2 linked regions of the Phenylobacterium montanum genome follow. The protein of the gene in region 2 interacts with the protein of the main gene of each other region in a pairwise test. Links are inferred from orthologs where the notes say so. Each region holds a gene or a part of one and is shown on either strand. Other genes may lie near its edges.

What was found.
Region 1: the proteins of KCG34_RS15835 (region 2) and KCG34_RS11570 interact in binary tests that used the Escherichia coli proteins (3 or more experiments, as listed by UniProt). The link is inferred for Phenylobacterium montanum from one-to-one orthologs.

Annotation. Positions count from the first base shown.
Region 1 is NZ_CP073078.1:2,583,527-2,590,003, forward strand. What follows is about bases 1,344-4,342. They hold KCG34_RS11570 (sulfate/molybdate ABC transporter ATP-binding protein), read left to right. Parts: upstream 1,344-2,292; coding sequence 2,293-3,393; downstream 3,394-4,342. Other genes in these bases: cysT (sulfate ABC transporter permease subunit CysT), read left to right, coding at 1,344-1,494; cysW (sulfate ABC transporter permease subunit CysW), read left to right, coding at 1,491-2,327; KCG34_RS11575 (hypothetical protein), read left to right, coding at 3,585-4,342. In the rest of the region: KCG34_RS11555 (sulfate ABC transporter substrate-binding protein), read left to right, coding at 1-612; more of cysT, read left to right, coding at 619-1,343; more of KCG34_RS11575, read left to right, coding at 4,343-5,108; KCG34_RS11580 (Coq4 family protein), read right to left, coding at 5,197-5,958; KCG34_RS11585 (TetR/AcrR family transcriptional regulator), read right to left, coding at 5,989-6,477. UniProt on the Escherichia coli protein: Part of the ABC transporter complex CysAWTP involved in sulfate/thiosulfate import. Responsible for energy coupling to the transport system.
Region 2 is NZ_CP073078.1:3,514,121-3,520,440, forward strand. The notes cover bases 1,585-4,426. They hold KCG34_RS15835 (aldehyde dehydrogenase family protein), read right to left. Parts: upstream 3,875-4,426; coding sequence 2,294-3,874; downstream 1,585-2,293. Other genes in these bases: rsfS (ribosome silencing factor), read right to left, coding at 1,585-1,606; KCG34_RS15830 (nicotinate-nucleotide adenylyltransferase), read right to left, coding at 1,666-2,328; proB (glutamate 5-kinase), read right to left, coding at 4,360-4,426. In the rest of the region: cell division protein ZapE, read right to left, coding at 1-627; 23S rRNA (pseudouridine(1915)-N(3))-methyltransferase RlmH, read right to left, coding at 679-1,143; more of rsfS, read right to left, coding at 1,178-1,584; more of proB, read right to left, coding at 4,427-5,493; GTPase ObgE, read right to left, coding at 5,481-6,320. UniProt on the Escherichia coli protein: Catalyzes the NADPH-dependent reduction of L-glutamate 5-phosphate into L-glutamate 5-semialdehyde and phosphate. The product spontaneously undergoes cyclization to form 1-pyrroline-5-carboxylate.

The sequences.
Region 1 (6,477 bases), 930 kb from region 2 along the record:
AAGCTGCATAGCTGGGCCGACCTGGTGCGTCCTGGTGTGACCCTGATCGCCCCCAATCCCAAAACCTCGGGCGGGGCGCGCTGGGCCTATTTGGCTGCGTGGGCCTCTGCGCTCAAAGCGCCGGGCGGCTCCGACGCCTCGGCCCGCGCCTATGTGGCCGAGTTCTACCGCCATGTGCCGGTGCTGGATTCCGGCGCCCGCGGCTCGACCGTGACCTTCGCCCAGCGCGGCCTGGGCGACGCCCTGGTCTGCTGGGAGAACGAGGCGCACCTGGCCCTGGCCGAGTTCGGCGCCGACAAGTTCGACATCGTCATCCCGCCCAATTCGATCCTGGCCGAGCCGCCCGTGGCCCTGGTGGACAAGAACGTCGACCGCAAGGGTGTGCGCACCGTCGCCGCAGGCTATCTGAACTTCCTCTACAGCCCCCTGGCCCAGGACCTGATCGGCAAGAACCACTTCCGCCCGCGCAACGGCGCGGCTGTGGCCAAGTACGCCAAGGACTTTCCCAAGATCCCGCTGGTGACCATCGACGACACCTTCGGCGGCTGGCGCAAGGCCCAGGCGACCCACTTCGCCGATGGCGGGGTGTTCGACCAGATTCACAAGGCCTGACAGACCATGGCCTTCGTCGCCGCGACCGCGGACGCCGCGCCGCCCAAAGCCGCCTGGCGCTGGCGCCAGCCCTCGGTGCTGCCGGGCTTCGGTCCGGCCCTGGGCGTGACGCTGGCCTATCTCGGCGCGATCGTGCTGATCCCCCTGCTGGCCCTGGCCCTCAAGCCGTGGCAGCTGGGCCTCGCGGGCGTTTGGCATGTGCTGACCGATCCCCGGGTCCTGGCGGCGCTGCGGCTCAGTTTCGGCGCCTCGGCCCTGGCCGCCCTGGCCAACGCGCCCATGGGCCTGGTGGTCGCCTGGGTGCTGGTGCGCTTCGAGTTTCCGGGCCGGCGGCTGCTGGACGCCCTGGTCGACCTGCCCTTCGCCTTGCCGACCGCGGTCGCCGGCATCGCCCTGACCGCGCTCTATGCGCCCACCGGCCCCTTCGGCGCGGTGGCCGCCCATCTGGGGATCAAGACCGCCTATGCGCCGGCGGGGGTGTTCATCGCCCTGCTGTTCATCGGCCTGCCCTTTGTGGTGCGCCAGTTGCAGCCGGTGCTGCAGGACCTGGACCCCGAGGTGGACGAGGCCGCCCGCACCCTGGGCGCCAATGACGGCCAGAGGTTCGCGCGCGTGATCCTGCCGGCCGTGGCCCCAGCCCTTTTGTCCGGCGTCGGCCTCGCCTTCGCCCGGGCGGTGGGCGAGTACGGCTCGGTGATCTTCATCGCCGGCAACCTGCAGATGAAGACCGAGATCGCGCCCCTGCTGATCGTGATCAAGCTGGAGCAATACGACTATGCCGGCGCCGCCGCGGTGGGCCTGGCCATGCTGGTGATCTCCTTCCTGTGCCTGGTCGCGGTCAGCGGCGCCCAGATGCTGCTGGCGCGGCGGGGGCGAGCATGAGGATGCGGGTCCATCTGCCGGGCGCGGCGCCCCTGATGCTGGCGGGCGCGGTCCTGGTCCTTGGCCTTCTGGTCGCCGCGCCCCTGGCGGTGGTGTTCGAGGAGGCGTTCCACAAGGGCCTCTCCGGCTATCTCGCCGTGTTCGGCCAGCCCGACACCTGGGCGGCGATCCGCCTGACCCTCCTGGTCGCGGCCATCGCCGTGCCGCTGAACGCCGCCTTTGGCCTCGCCGCCGCCTGGTGCGTCGCCAAGTTCGAGTTCGTCGGCAAGAGCGCCCTCCTGGCCCTGATCGACCTGCCCTTCTCCATGTCGCCGGTGGTCTCGGGCCTGGTCTGGGTGCTGCTGTTCGGGGCCCAGGGCTGGTTCGGCCAGGCGCTGGCGGACCACGGCGTGCGCATCATCTTCACCGTCACCGGCCTGGTGCTGGCGACCATCACCGTCACCCTGCCCTTCGTCGCCCGCGAGCTGATCCCGCTGATGCAGGACCAGGGAACCGATGAGGAGGCGGCGGCCGTGACCCTGGGCGCCGGCGGCCTGACCGTGTTCCGCCGGGTGACCCTGCCCAATGTCCGGTGGGCCCTGCTCTACGGGGTCCTGCTCTGCAACGCCCGCGCCATGGGCGAGTTCGGCGCCGTCTCGGTGGTGTCGGGCAAGATCCGTGGACTGACCAACACCCTGCCCCTTCATGTCGAGGCGCTCTACAATGACTACGACTTCGTTGGCGCCTTCGCGGCCGCCTCCCTCCTGGCCTCGCTCGGCCTTGTCACCCTGGGTCTCAAGAGCGCCCTCGAATGGCGATATGCCGACCAGCTCGCCCACGCCCGCCGCCGCTGAGGGACCGAGCCTGGCCCTCGACATTCGCGACATCCGCAAGTCGTTCGGCCGCTATCCGGCGCTGAACGGGGTCTCGCTGGCGGCGGGAGAGAAGGAATTCCTGGCCCTGCTCGGCCCATCTGGCTCGGGCAAGACCACGCTCCTGCGCATCCTGGCCGGGCTCGAGCGGCCCGACGCCGGCGAGGTCCGCTTCGGCGGCGAGGACTTCCTGGCCCTGCCGGCCCGCCGGCGGCGGGTGGGCATGGTGTTCCAGCATTACGCCCTGTTCCGCCACATGACCGTGGCCCAGAACATCGCGTTCGGCCTCAGCGTGCGGCCGCGCGCAGAGCGCCCCGACCGAGCCGAGATCCGCCGCCGGGTCGGCGACCTTCTGAGCCTGGTCCAGCTCGAGGGGCTGGACGGCCGCTATCCGGCGCAGCTGTCCGGCGGCCAGCGCCAGCGGGTGGCCCTGGCCAGGGCCCTGGCCATCGAGCCGCGCATGCTGCTGCTGGACGAGCCGTTCGGAGCCCTGGACGCCCAGGTGCGCCGCGACCTGCGCCGCTGGCTGCGCGAGATTCACGACCGGGCGGGGGTCACCACGGTCTTCGTCACCCACGACCAGGAGGAGGCGCTGGACCTGGCGGACCGGGTGGCGATCCTGAGGGACGGCCGCCTGGTCCAGGTCGGGGCGCCGGGCGCGCTGTACGAAAATCCAGGCGACGCCTTCGCCTTCGAATTCCTCGGCCCATCCTGTCGCCTGCCGGGCGTGGTGGAGAACGGCGCCCTGCGGATCGGCGACTGGCGCGTTGCAGCGCCCGGAACCCCTGGCGGTCCAGCCGATCTCTATTTCCGGCCCAACGAGGTCGATGTCGCCGATGCGAGCGGAACGGGCCTGCGGGCCGAAGTCCTGGCCGCGGTCACCCGCGGCTCAGAGTCGCGGCTTCATTGCCGAATCGCCGGCCAGGACCTGGAGCTGCGGCTCCGCTCGGCGAGCGTTCCGGCCAAGATCCATGACGGCGGCATCGCCGCCGTTACGCCTGCGCGCTGGAAAATCTATCCGCGCGCCACTTTGCGGGAGGGCATCTAGAGCGCTTGAAACCGACGGTGAGAACGCCCCAGGACGGGCCTTCGCACTGTGATGCATTTGTCACTCGCGGGCGGGAGCGGACTGCTGTCGCAAAAGCGTCACCGCTCCGTCGCCGGATTGTTATGCCCTGCGCATAGTCCGGCTCCCGCAAGTTCCGGCTGATCAGCCGGGGGAAGATTGGGGAACATCTGATGCGGACTAAATCGTCGCTGCTCTGCAGCGTGGCCTGCGGTGTTGTGCTCGCCGTCGGCATGGGCGCCGCCGCGCAAGCCAAGACGTCGAAGAAGCACCATCACCACGAAGCCGCCGCGCCCGCGCCGGCCGGCGCCACCGCCGAAGAGGTCAAGGCCCTGGCCGATGAAGTCGAGTCGCTGAAGGCTCGCCTCGACCAGGAGCAGATGGCTCGCGAGCAGACCGAAGCCAAGGCCCAGGCCGCCGAGGCCGAAGCCTCCGCCGCCAAGGCCGACGCCAGCGCCGCCCGCACCCAATTGGCCGAGCAGATCCAGACCCTGCCCGGCGAAGTGAAGCAGGCCGTGGTCGCCAACACGCCCAAGCCCGGCTGGTGGGGCGACACCAAGGTCGGCGCCACCGTGTTCGCCGACATCAGCGACATCAACCAGAAGACCCCGGGCGCACTCGCCGCTACCGGCACGACCGCGGCCTCCAACGGCTACCCGGCCGACAACGGCTATGGCTTCGACATCAAGCGCGCCTACCTGATCGTCGACCACAAGTTCAACGATACCTACTCGGCCAACCTGACCACCGACTTCCTGTACGATGGCACGACCAAGGCCACCCAGCTGTTCATGAAGAAGGCCTACCTGCAGGCCAAGTATTCCGACGCCCTGGTGGTTCGCGCCGGCATCACCGACATGCCCTGGGTGCCGTTCGTCGAGAACATTTACGGCTATCGCTACGTCGAGAACGTGCTGATCGACCGGCTCAAGTACGGCACCTCGGCCGACACCGGCATCACCGTCTCCGGCAACTTCGACTTCAAGCCGGTCAAGGTCGGCTACTCCCTGGGCGTGATCGACGGCAGCGGCTACAAGGCGCCGGACGTCGGCAACTTCAACCGCACCAAGAAGATGGACCTCGAAGGCCGCCTGAACGTATCCTACGAGAACTTCACCGCGGCGATCGGCGGCTACGAGGGCGACCTCGGCAAGGACGTCAACGGCGTGACGGTCAACCACACCGCCAATCGCTTCGACGCCCTCCTGGCCTATGTCGACACCCGCTTCCGCGTCGGCGGCGAGTACGTCTCGGCGAAGGACATCACCGGTGTCACCACCGCCAAGCCGGTGAAGGCGAACGCCGACGGCTATTCGGCCTTCGGCTCGTTCAACATCACCGACAAGATCGCCCTGTTCGGCCGCTACGACTGGGTGAACCCGGAACGCGACGCGACCACGGCCTCGAACAAGACCAACTCGGCCTCGCGCGACGAGTATTTCAACGTCGGTCTGTCCTACACCCCGGTCAAGGGCGTCGACGTGGCCATGGTCTACAAGCGCGACTCGGTCACCAACGGCCTGCTGGTCACCTCGAACGGCGCGGCGGCCCCAGCCTCCGTCTCCGCGGTCCAGAACTCGACCACGTTCATCACCACCGCCAATGCTTCGCCCCAGGGCAGCGGCATCATCGGCGGCCTGAACGGGGGCAACGGCGCCTACGACGAGTTCGGCATCTTCATGCGCTACCAGTTCTGATCTGGAGCGCGGGGGTCTTCGGGCCCTTGCCAAACGGGAAGGGGCGCGCCGCGGCGCGCTCCTTTTTCTTTGCCGATTGGCCGTACGGTCAAACCGCCGGGACGAAATCCCGCTGGGCGACGGGAATGGCGTCATAGCGGGTGGCCGGGGTGATGTTCAGCCGGCGGCGGGCCGCTTCCAGGGGCTCGTTCAACAGCCGCTCGTAATCCTCGCCCAGCAGCCACGCGGCCGCCTTGCCGCGCCGATAGCCCTGCCAGATGGCGGCGACATAGGGCCCTCGCCGGCCCCGGCCGGGCCTCAGCGCCGCGCTGAGCGCGATCGCCGCCCAGCCCAGCCCCTTGGTCTGGGCGTAGGAAAAGGCCACCAGGCAGGCCTCGCCCAGCCCGTCGCGGTGATAGCCGGTCAGGATGTGCCAGATGTCGTGAACGTCGCGGGTGCGGCGGCCGAACCAGGCATAGGGGTGGCGCTCCTCCTCGCGGCTGCGGTTCTGCCGGCTGACCTCGGCCAGGCCCTCGGCCGATAGGTTCTCGCTGCGCACGAAGTCGCGATAGGCCGCGCCCACCGTGCCCGGCGCGAAGCTGTCCAGCCAGGCGTCGTCCATCAGCCGACCGGCCAGCTCGGTCCGCTCATAGGCCATGCGCCCGCCCTCGCGGGTCTCGATCAGGCGGTGATAGCCGCGGGCGGCCGAGCCTGCATTCAGGGCGCGCATGATCTCGAACACCTGGCCGGTGTCCTCCTTGTCGGCCATCAGCCGGTTCAGGGCCCTCAAGGCGACGCCCCACTGGCGGCCCTGGCGCGGGCTGGCGAAGTCGGCGGCCGGAGCGGCCTCGATCGTCTGGGTCATGGCCATGGGTCTTTAGGCTCCTCTGGCGGCACGGGTTCAGTCGGCGCAGGCCGAAGCCGCGGCGCGGCCCTGGGGCGTCAAAAGGGTGTTTGTGATGATCTCGCGCATCAGAAAGCCGTGCTCGGCCTTGCTCGGCGCCTCGCCCCAGGCCGCCTGCAGCACCAGGCCCTGATAGATGGCGATCAGGGTCCGGGCGACCGCCTCGGGATCGAGGTCGTCGCGCACGTCGCCGGCCAGCTGACCTCGCTGGACCAGGCCCATGATCGCCTTGCGCACCGCCGCTACGCCCTCGACCACGCTGTCGTGGATCGCCGGGCTGCGCAGCGCCTCGGCCCAGCCTTGAATGCCCACCCGGCGCTCGTCGGCCCGCTTGGCGTCGCCCAGGCTAGGACCATAGAGCTCGACCAGCATGAACAGGCCCCGCACCGGGTCCGGCTCGCTCTGCGCCAGGGCGGTCAGGAAGGTCTCACCCTGATGCCGGTCGTCGGCCAGGGCCACCACGATGTCGTCCTTGGTGGCGAAATA
Region 2 (6,320 bases):
CCCACGCACCGCCACCAGCTCCAGCCGCTCCTGGATCAGGGCGATGAAGGGCAGAAAAAGCTGGCGGTTGATGCCGTCCTTGTAGAGGTCGTCCGGCGGCCTGTTGGAGGTAGCGACCAGCACCACCCCGCGCTCGAACAGGTGCTCGAACAGCCGCCCCAGGATCATGGCGTCGGCAATGTCGGTGACCTGCAGTTCGTCGAAGCAAAGAAGCTTGGCCTGCTCGGCGATGTATTCGGCGACGGGGGGGATTGGATCGTCGCCCTTGGTCTGGCCGAAGCGCGCTTTGCGCGCGGCGGCGTCGCCCTTGCGCCACTCGCCGACCAGGGCGTGGACCTCGGCCATGAAAGCCTGGAAGTGCACGCGCCGCTTGCGCGTCACCGGAGCGGAGTCGAAGAACAGGTCCATCAGCATGGACTTGCCGCGGCCCACCGGGCCCCAGAGATAGACCCCGCGCGGCGCCTTCGGCTTCTTGAACAGGGCAAAGCCGAAGCCCGGTTCGGCCAGGGCGTTCAGCTCGCTCTCCAGCCGCGCCAGCGCCTCGACCGCCGCCGCCTGGGCCGCGTCGGGCTTGATCTCGCCGGACCTGAGCCGTTCGCGATAGGCGGTGGAAAGGGACTGGACCATTGGGGCTGCGGTTAGCCGGTCAAGCCAGGACTGAAAAGGCCTGCCGCAACGTCAATCGCGGTGATAGGGCGCGCCAGCCAGGATGGTGACTGCGCGATAGACCTGCTCGGCCAGCATGGCGCGCACCAGGGCGTGCGGCCAGGTCTGGATCCCGAAGGCGAGGGTTTCGCTGGCGGCGGCGAGGACCTGCAGGTCGAGCCCGTCCGCCCCGCCGATCACCAGCACCAGCCGCCGGGTCCCGTCGTCGCGCAGCCGCTCGATACGGCCGGCGAAGGCGCGGGAGGTGAAGGCCTTGCCGTGTTCGTCGCAGGCGATGACGTGGGCGCCGGCCAGGTGCGGCGACAGGGCCTCGGCCTCGGCGGCCTTGCCCGGCTTGCGCCCCTCGACTTCGACGATCTCGACCGGCCCCAGGCCCAGCGAACGCCCGGCGGCGCTCGCGCGCTCGGCATAGTCCTTCGCGAGCGCCGCTTCCGGCGCCCGGCCCAAGCGGCCGACGGTGAGGAGGGTGACCTTCATCTTCCCTTCGCCCCTTTCGGGAGAAGGCGCTGGGTCAGTTCGCCGCCGCGCGGTGCGGGGAGTCGACCGACCAGATCTTTTCGAGGTTGTAGAACACGCGCACCTCGGGCCGGAACAGATGGACGATGATGTCCCCGGCGTCGATCAGGACCCAGTTGCAGTCCGGCAGGCCCTCGACCCGGGCCTTTCCGGCGCCGAGATCCTTCAACAGGCGCAGCAGGTGGTCGGCCAGGGCGCCGACATGGCGGTGCGAACGCCCGGAAGCGACGATCATGCAATCGGCCACCGAGCTTTTGTCCTTCAAGTCGATAAGGACGATGTCCTGCGCCTTGTCGTCGTCGAGACGGGCCAGAATCCGTTCCTGCAGTCCTTCCGTCGAAACGGGACTAGACTGGTCCTCTATGGAAGGCTCGGCCGACTGGGCCTGACCTTCGTGCGCACTCGGCGCGGCATCGCGATGCAGCGGTTTGCTCCTCTAGGCGTCACGCTAATTGGGGACCCTAGCATACGAATGCGTCCAGGTCAGGCGTGAATCTCGGATGCGACCTTTGCGTCCCTGATCTTGGTCGAGGAGGCGTGGTTCAGCTGCGCCGGAATATAGACCCAGGCGGGCGGGTCGGTGGTCGCCAGGCGCCGGGCGAAACCGGCCGGACGACGGGCGGCGGCGAAGCGCCGGGCGGCGGGGGCGAGGCCGCCGCGCAGCTCCGAGCCGGGGCGGGAGACCACGGCGATCGGGATGTTGGCCTGGATTTCGCTCCAGCCGCGCCACCTGTGGAAGCTGGCCAGGCTGTCGGCGCCCATGATCCAGACGAACTTCACCCCCGGAAAGCGGGCCTGGAGGATGCGGATCAGGTCGATGGTGTAGCGGACGCCGAGGCGCGTCTCGATGTCCGAAACGATCATCTTCGGGCCGCGGGCGAAACGCGCCGCCTTGGCCATCCGCATCCTGAGGCTGTCTGGCTGGGCGGTCTTCAGGGGGTTCTGCGGCGAGACCAGCCAGATCACCCGGTCGAGCCCCAGGCGCGTCAGCGCCGTCTCCGCAACATGGGCATGGCCCTCATGCGCTGGGTTGAACGAGCCGCCGAACAGGCCGACCCGCATGCCGGGCTGGAGCGAAAAGCCCAGTCTCAGCGCGTCGGGGCGGCCGGCCTCAGGAACGCGCCGGACCGGACCCGCGAACCACATGCTGATCTGACTTGGGTGAAGGCGATTGGGGTGATGGAGATTGCCGGTCGAGGGCCAGGTCGGTCTGGCGCACCCGGGCGCGGACGGTGAACACGCTGTCGCCGGCCAGGACCCCGCCGCGGGCGAGGAGGCGGCCGTTCTGCCAGTTGGAGAGGCCGAGTTCGGGCCGGTTCAGGGCGTATTGCCCATCGACCCAGCGGGTGAAGCCGTCGCCGACGAAGGGGGCGTCCACCGCCTCGAAGAAGCGCTTCTGCGCCAGCTCGTCCTCGGCGATCAGGCTGACGGCGAAGTGGGGGCTGAAGCGGTTGAACAGGGCCGCGGCCTCCTCGGCGCCGTCAACCAGGGCGAGGCTGAGCTCGGGGGTGTCCTCCCACTCCCATTCGACAGCCAAGCCCTCCAGAGGCAGGGCCTCGACCGCCGCCTCGTCATGTTCACCGTCGGCGCGGCGCACCTTGGCGCGGGCCTTGCGCCAGTCGGCGGGCAGGGCGGAAAGGTCTGCCTCGACCACATGCAGCTTGACGTCGCCGCCGCGGCGGCGGCCGGCGCGGGCTATGGCGTCCAGGAAGGCGGGCAGCAGTTCGTCCGCGCGCTCACGGGCGATGCAGCAGACGTTCAGGGTGTTGCAGACCTTGCGGTCCAGCGAGTGATAGACGGCCTCGGCGAAGCGGGCGGCGTCGGCGCTCTTGTCCGCCACCAGCCAGGCGCCGCCGGTTCCGTGCAGGCTGACGGGCGTGCCGGTCTGGCGCGCCACCCCGCCGAGCTGGGCCACGGCGGGGCCCGAGCCGCGGGCCACGGCCAGGGACAGGCGCGGATCGGCGAACATGGCCCAGCCGGCGGCGTGCTCGGCGCTCTCGACCAGGCTGGCGGCGCCCTCCGGCAGGCCGGCGGCGGCCAGGGCCGGGTCCAGGGCCTCGGCGACGATGGCCTTGGCGGTGCCGAGCGCATCGCCGCCGATGCGGAACACGACGGTGTTGCCGGTGCGCAGGACGCCGGTGGCGTCGGCGAACACGTTGGGACGGCCTTCGAAGACGAATCCTACGACGCCCAGCGGCGCGGCGACCTGCTCCAGGCTCCAGCCGGCGTGGTCGATCCGCTCCAGCACCCGGCCGCGCGCGCCCTCGGCGGCGGCCCATTCCTTCAGGCCGGCTATCATGTCCCGCCGCATGGCCGCGCTGACGGCGAGGCGGGTGGTCGAGCGGCCGCGTGCCCTGGCGCTGTCCACGTCCTGCGCATTGGCGGCGGCGATCGCGCCCCAGGCGGCCTCGTCCTCCAGCCGGGCGGCGAAGGCTTCGAAGAAGCGGCTGATCTGGCTGTCCGACACCTGGCCCATGCGCCGGAAGGCTTCGTGCGCCCGGCCCACGGCCCGGTCGGCGACGGCCTGCACTGCGGCCGGCACGTGCAGCAGGGCGCCGGTGTCCTGCACGACGATCAGGCTGTCGCCGGCCTGGAACTGTTCGGCCAGCGCCGCCGACACCCGCGCGACCCGGTTCCCCCCAAAGGGGATCGGCTGTCCAACTTCCAGCTTGTCCAGGGCGGCCACGGTCATGCCGCCGTCATAGAGGCAAAAGCGGGCGGGATGAAGAGCGCGCGGCGAAGACCACCACCTATGACCGGCTCGGGGGGAAAGCCACCAGACGGCAGACGAGGAACACAATGCCGGCCCAGATCGCGCTGTTCACAACCGTCATTGGCCAGAACCACAGATTCGCCCACGACCCCAGCACCGGAAACAATGGCAGGGAGAGCCAGCGCCATGCACCGACATGTCGGTGAGGTCCATCCGCTCCTGCCCAGGCCATGAACTGGGCAATCCAATGGATAGAGAAAGCAAGCGCGAAGACGACCGCCAAAAGAACGGGACGCTTTGTGCTTTGAGCCCTGGTTGTATCCGCCATACCAACACCGCTCATCCCGGCGAATGCCGGGATCCAGATCGTATGGCGCAATAGGTTCAGGACAACCCCAAATTTTAGCGCTCTATGACCTGGATCCCGGCATTCGCCGGGATGAGCGGATATTTTGGAGCGATCGCTATCCCCGTCCAAGCGCCAAGTCGTCGGCGTGGATCAGGGTCGGCCCCTCGGTGTAGCCGAGCACCGCTTCGATGGCGGCGGACTTCAGGCCCTTGATGCGGTCGGCGTCGGCGGCGTCGTAGCGGGAGAGGCCGCGGGCGATTTCGCGGCCGTCCTCGGCCTGGATCAGGATCGCGTCGCCCTTTTCGAAGCGGCCCTCCACCTGGCACACCCCGGCGGGCAGGAGGGACTTGCCCTGGCGCAGGGCGGCGGCCGCGCCGGCGTCGACGGTCACCGAGCCCTGGGGCGCCAGCGAGCCGGCGATCCAGGCCTTGTAGGCGGCGGCCGGGGAGACGTGGGGCTCGAACAGGGTGGCCTTGGCCCCGGCCTCGACCGCGCCCAGAGGGGCGGGGCGGCCGCCGATGGTGATCAGGGTGGCGCAGCCGGCCGCGGCGGCGATGCGGGCGGCCATCAGCTTGGTGGCCATGCCGCCGGTGCCGACACCGGCCGCGGCGTTGGCGCCGCCGGCCATGGCGTCGATCTCGGGCGTCAGCTCGCGCACCACCGGGATGTGCCGTGCGCCCGGATCGCGGCGCGGGTCGCCGGTGTAGAGGCCATCGACATCGGAGAGCAGCACCAGGAGGTCGGCGCCGATCATCTGGGCCACGCGGGCGGCCAGGCGGTCGTTGTCGCCGTAGCGGATTTCTTCCGTCACCACGGTGTCGTTCTCATTGACGATCGGCACGACGCCGAGGCCCAGGAGGGTCTCGGTGGTCGCCCGCGCGTTCAGCCAGCGGCGGCGGGTCTCGGTGTCGTCGCGGGTGAGCAGCACCTGGGCCGCGGTCATGGCGTGGGGGGCGAAGGCCTCTTCCCAGGCGTGCATCAACAGCGACTGGCCGGCGGCGGCGGCGGCCTGTTTCTGCGGCAGGTCGAGTTTCTTGGCCATCAGGCCCAGGCGCTTGCGGCCCAGGGCCACGGCGCCGGAGGAGACGATCAATAGCTGCTGGCCGCGGGCCTTCATCCGCGCGGCGTCGGCGGCCAGGCTGGCCAGCCAGGCGCGGTCGGCGTCGGCGGTGCGCGGATCGATCAGCAGCGCCGAGCCGACCTTGACCACGATCCGCCGGGCGGAGGCGAGGTCGGTCAAGGCCTCCAGCCCTCATCCTTGGGGCCTTCGATGGCCCGCTCGCTCTCCCGCGCGGCGCGGATTTCGATATGGGCGGCGCGCAGCACCTCCTCGACCCCTTCGCCAGAGACGCCGGAGACCAGCATGGGCATGCGCCCCGCAGCCTCGGCCAGTTCCTCGGCGAGCAGGATGCGGCTATCCTCATCCAGGGCGTCGACCTTGTTCAGCGCCAGGATCTCGGGCTTTTCCGCCAGGCCCTCGCCATAGGCCTCCAGCTCACCGCGCACGGTGCGCCAGGCGCCCACGATATCGTCCTGGGTCCCGTCGATCAGGTGGATCAGGACGGCGGTGCGCTCCACATGGCCCAGGAAGCGGGTGCCAAGGCCGGCGCCTTCCGAGGCGCCCTCGATCAGGCCGGGGATGTCGGCGAGGACGAAGCGTTCGTTGGTGGAAAGATCGACCACGCCCAGGCCCGGCGTCAGGGTGGTGAAGGGATAGTCGGCGATCTTGGGCTTGGCCGCCGAGACGGCCGAGAGGAAGGTCGACTTGCCGGCGTTGGGCAGGCCCACCAGGCCCGCATCGGCGATCAGCTTCAGCCGCAGCCAGATCCAGCGCTCCTCGCCCGGCAGGCCGGGATTGGCGTGGTCGGGGGCCTGGTTGATCGGGCCCTTGAAATAGGCGTTGCCGAAGCCTCCGTTGCCGCCTTTCAAGAGCCTGACCCGCATCCCCGGCTTGTCGAGGTCGCAGATCAGGGTCTCCTTGTCCTCGTCCAGCACCTGGGCGCCCACGGGGACCTTGAGCACGATGTCCTCGCCATTGGCGCCGTGGCGGTTGCGGCCCATGCCATGGCCGCCGGT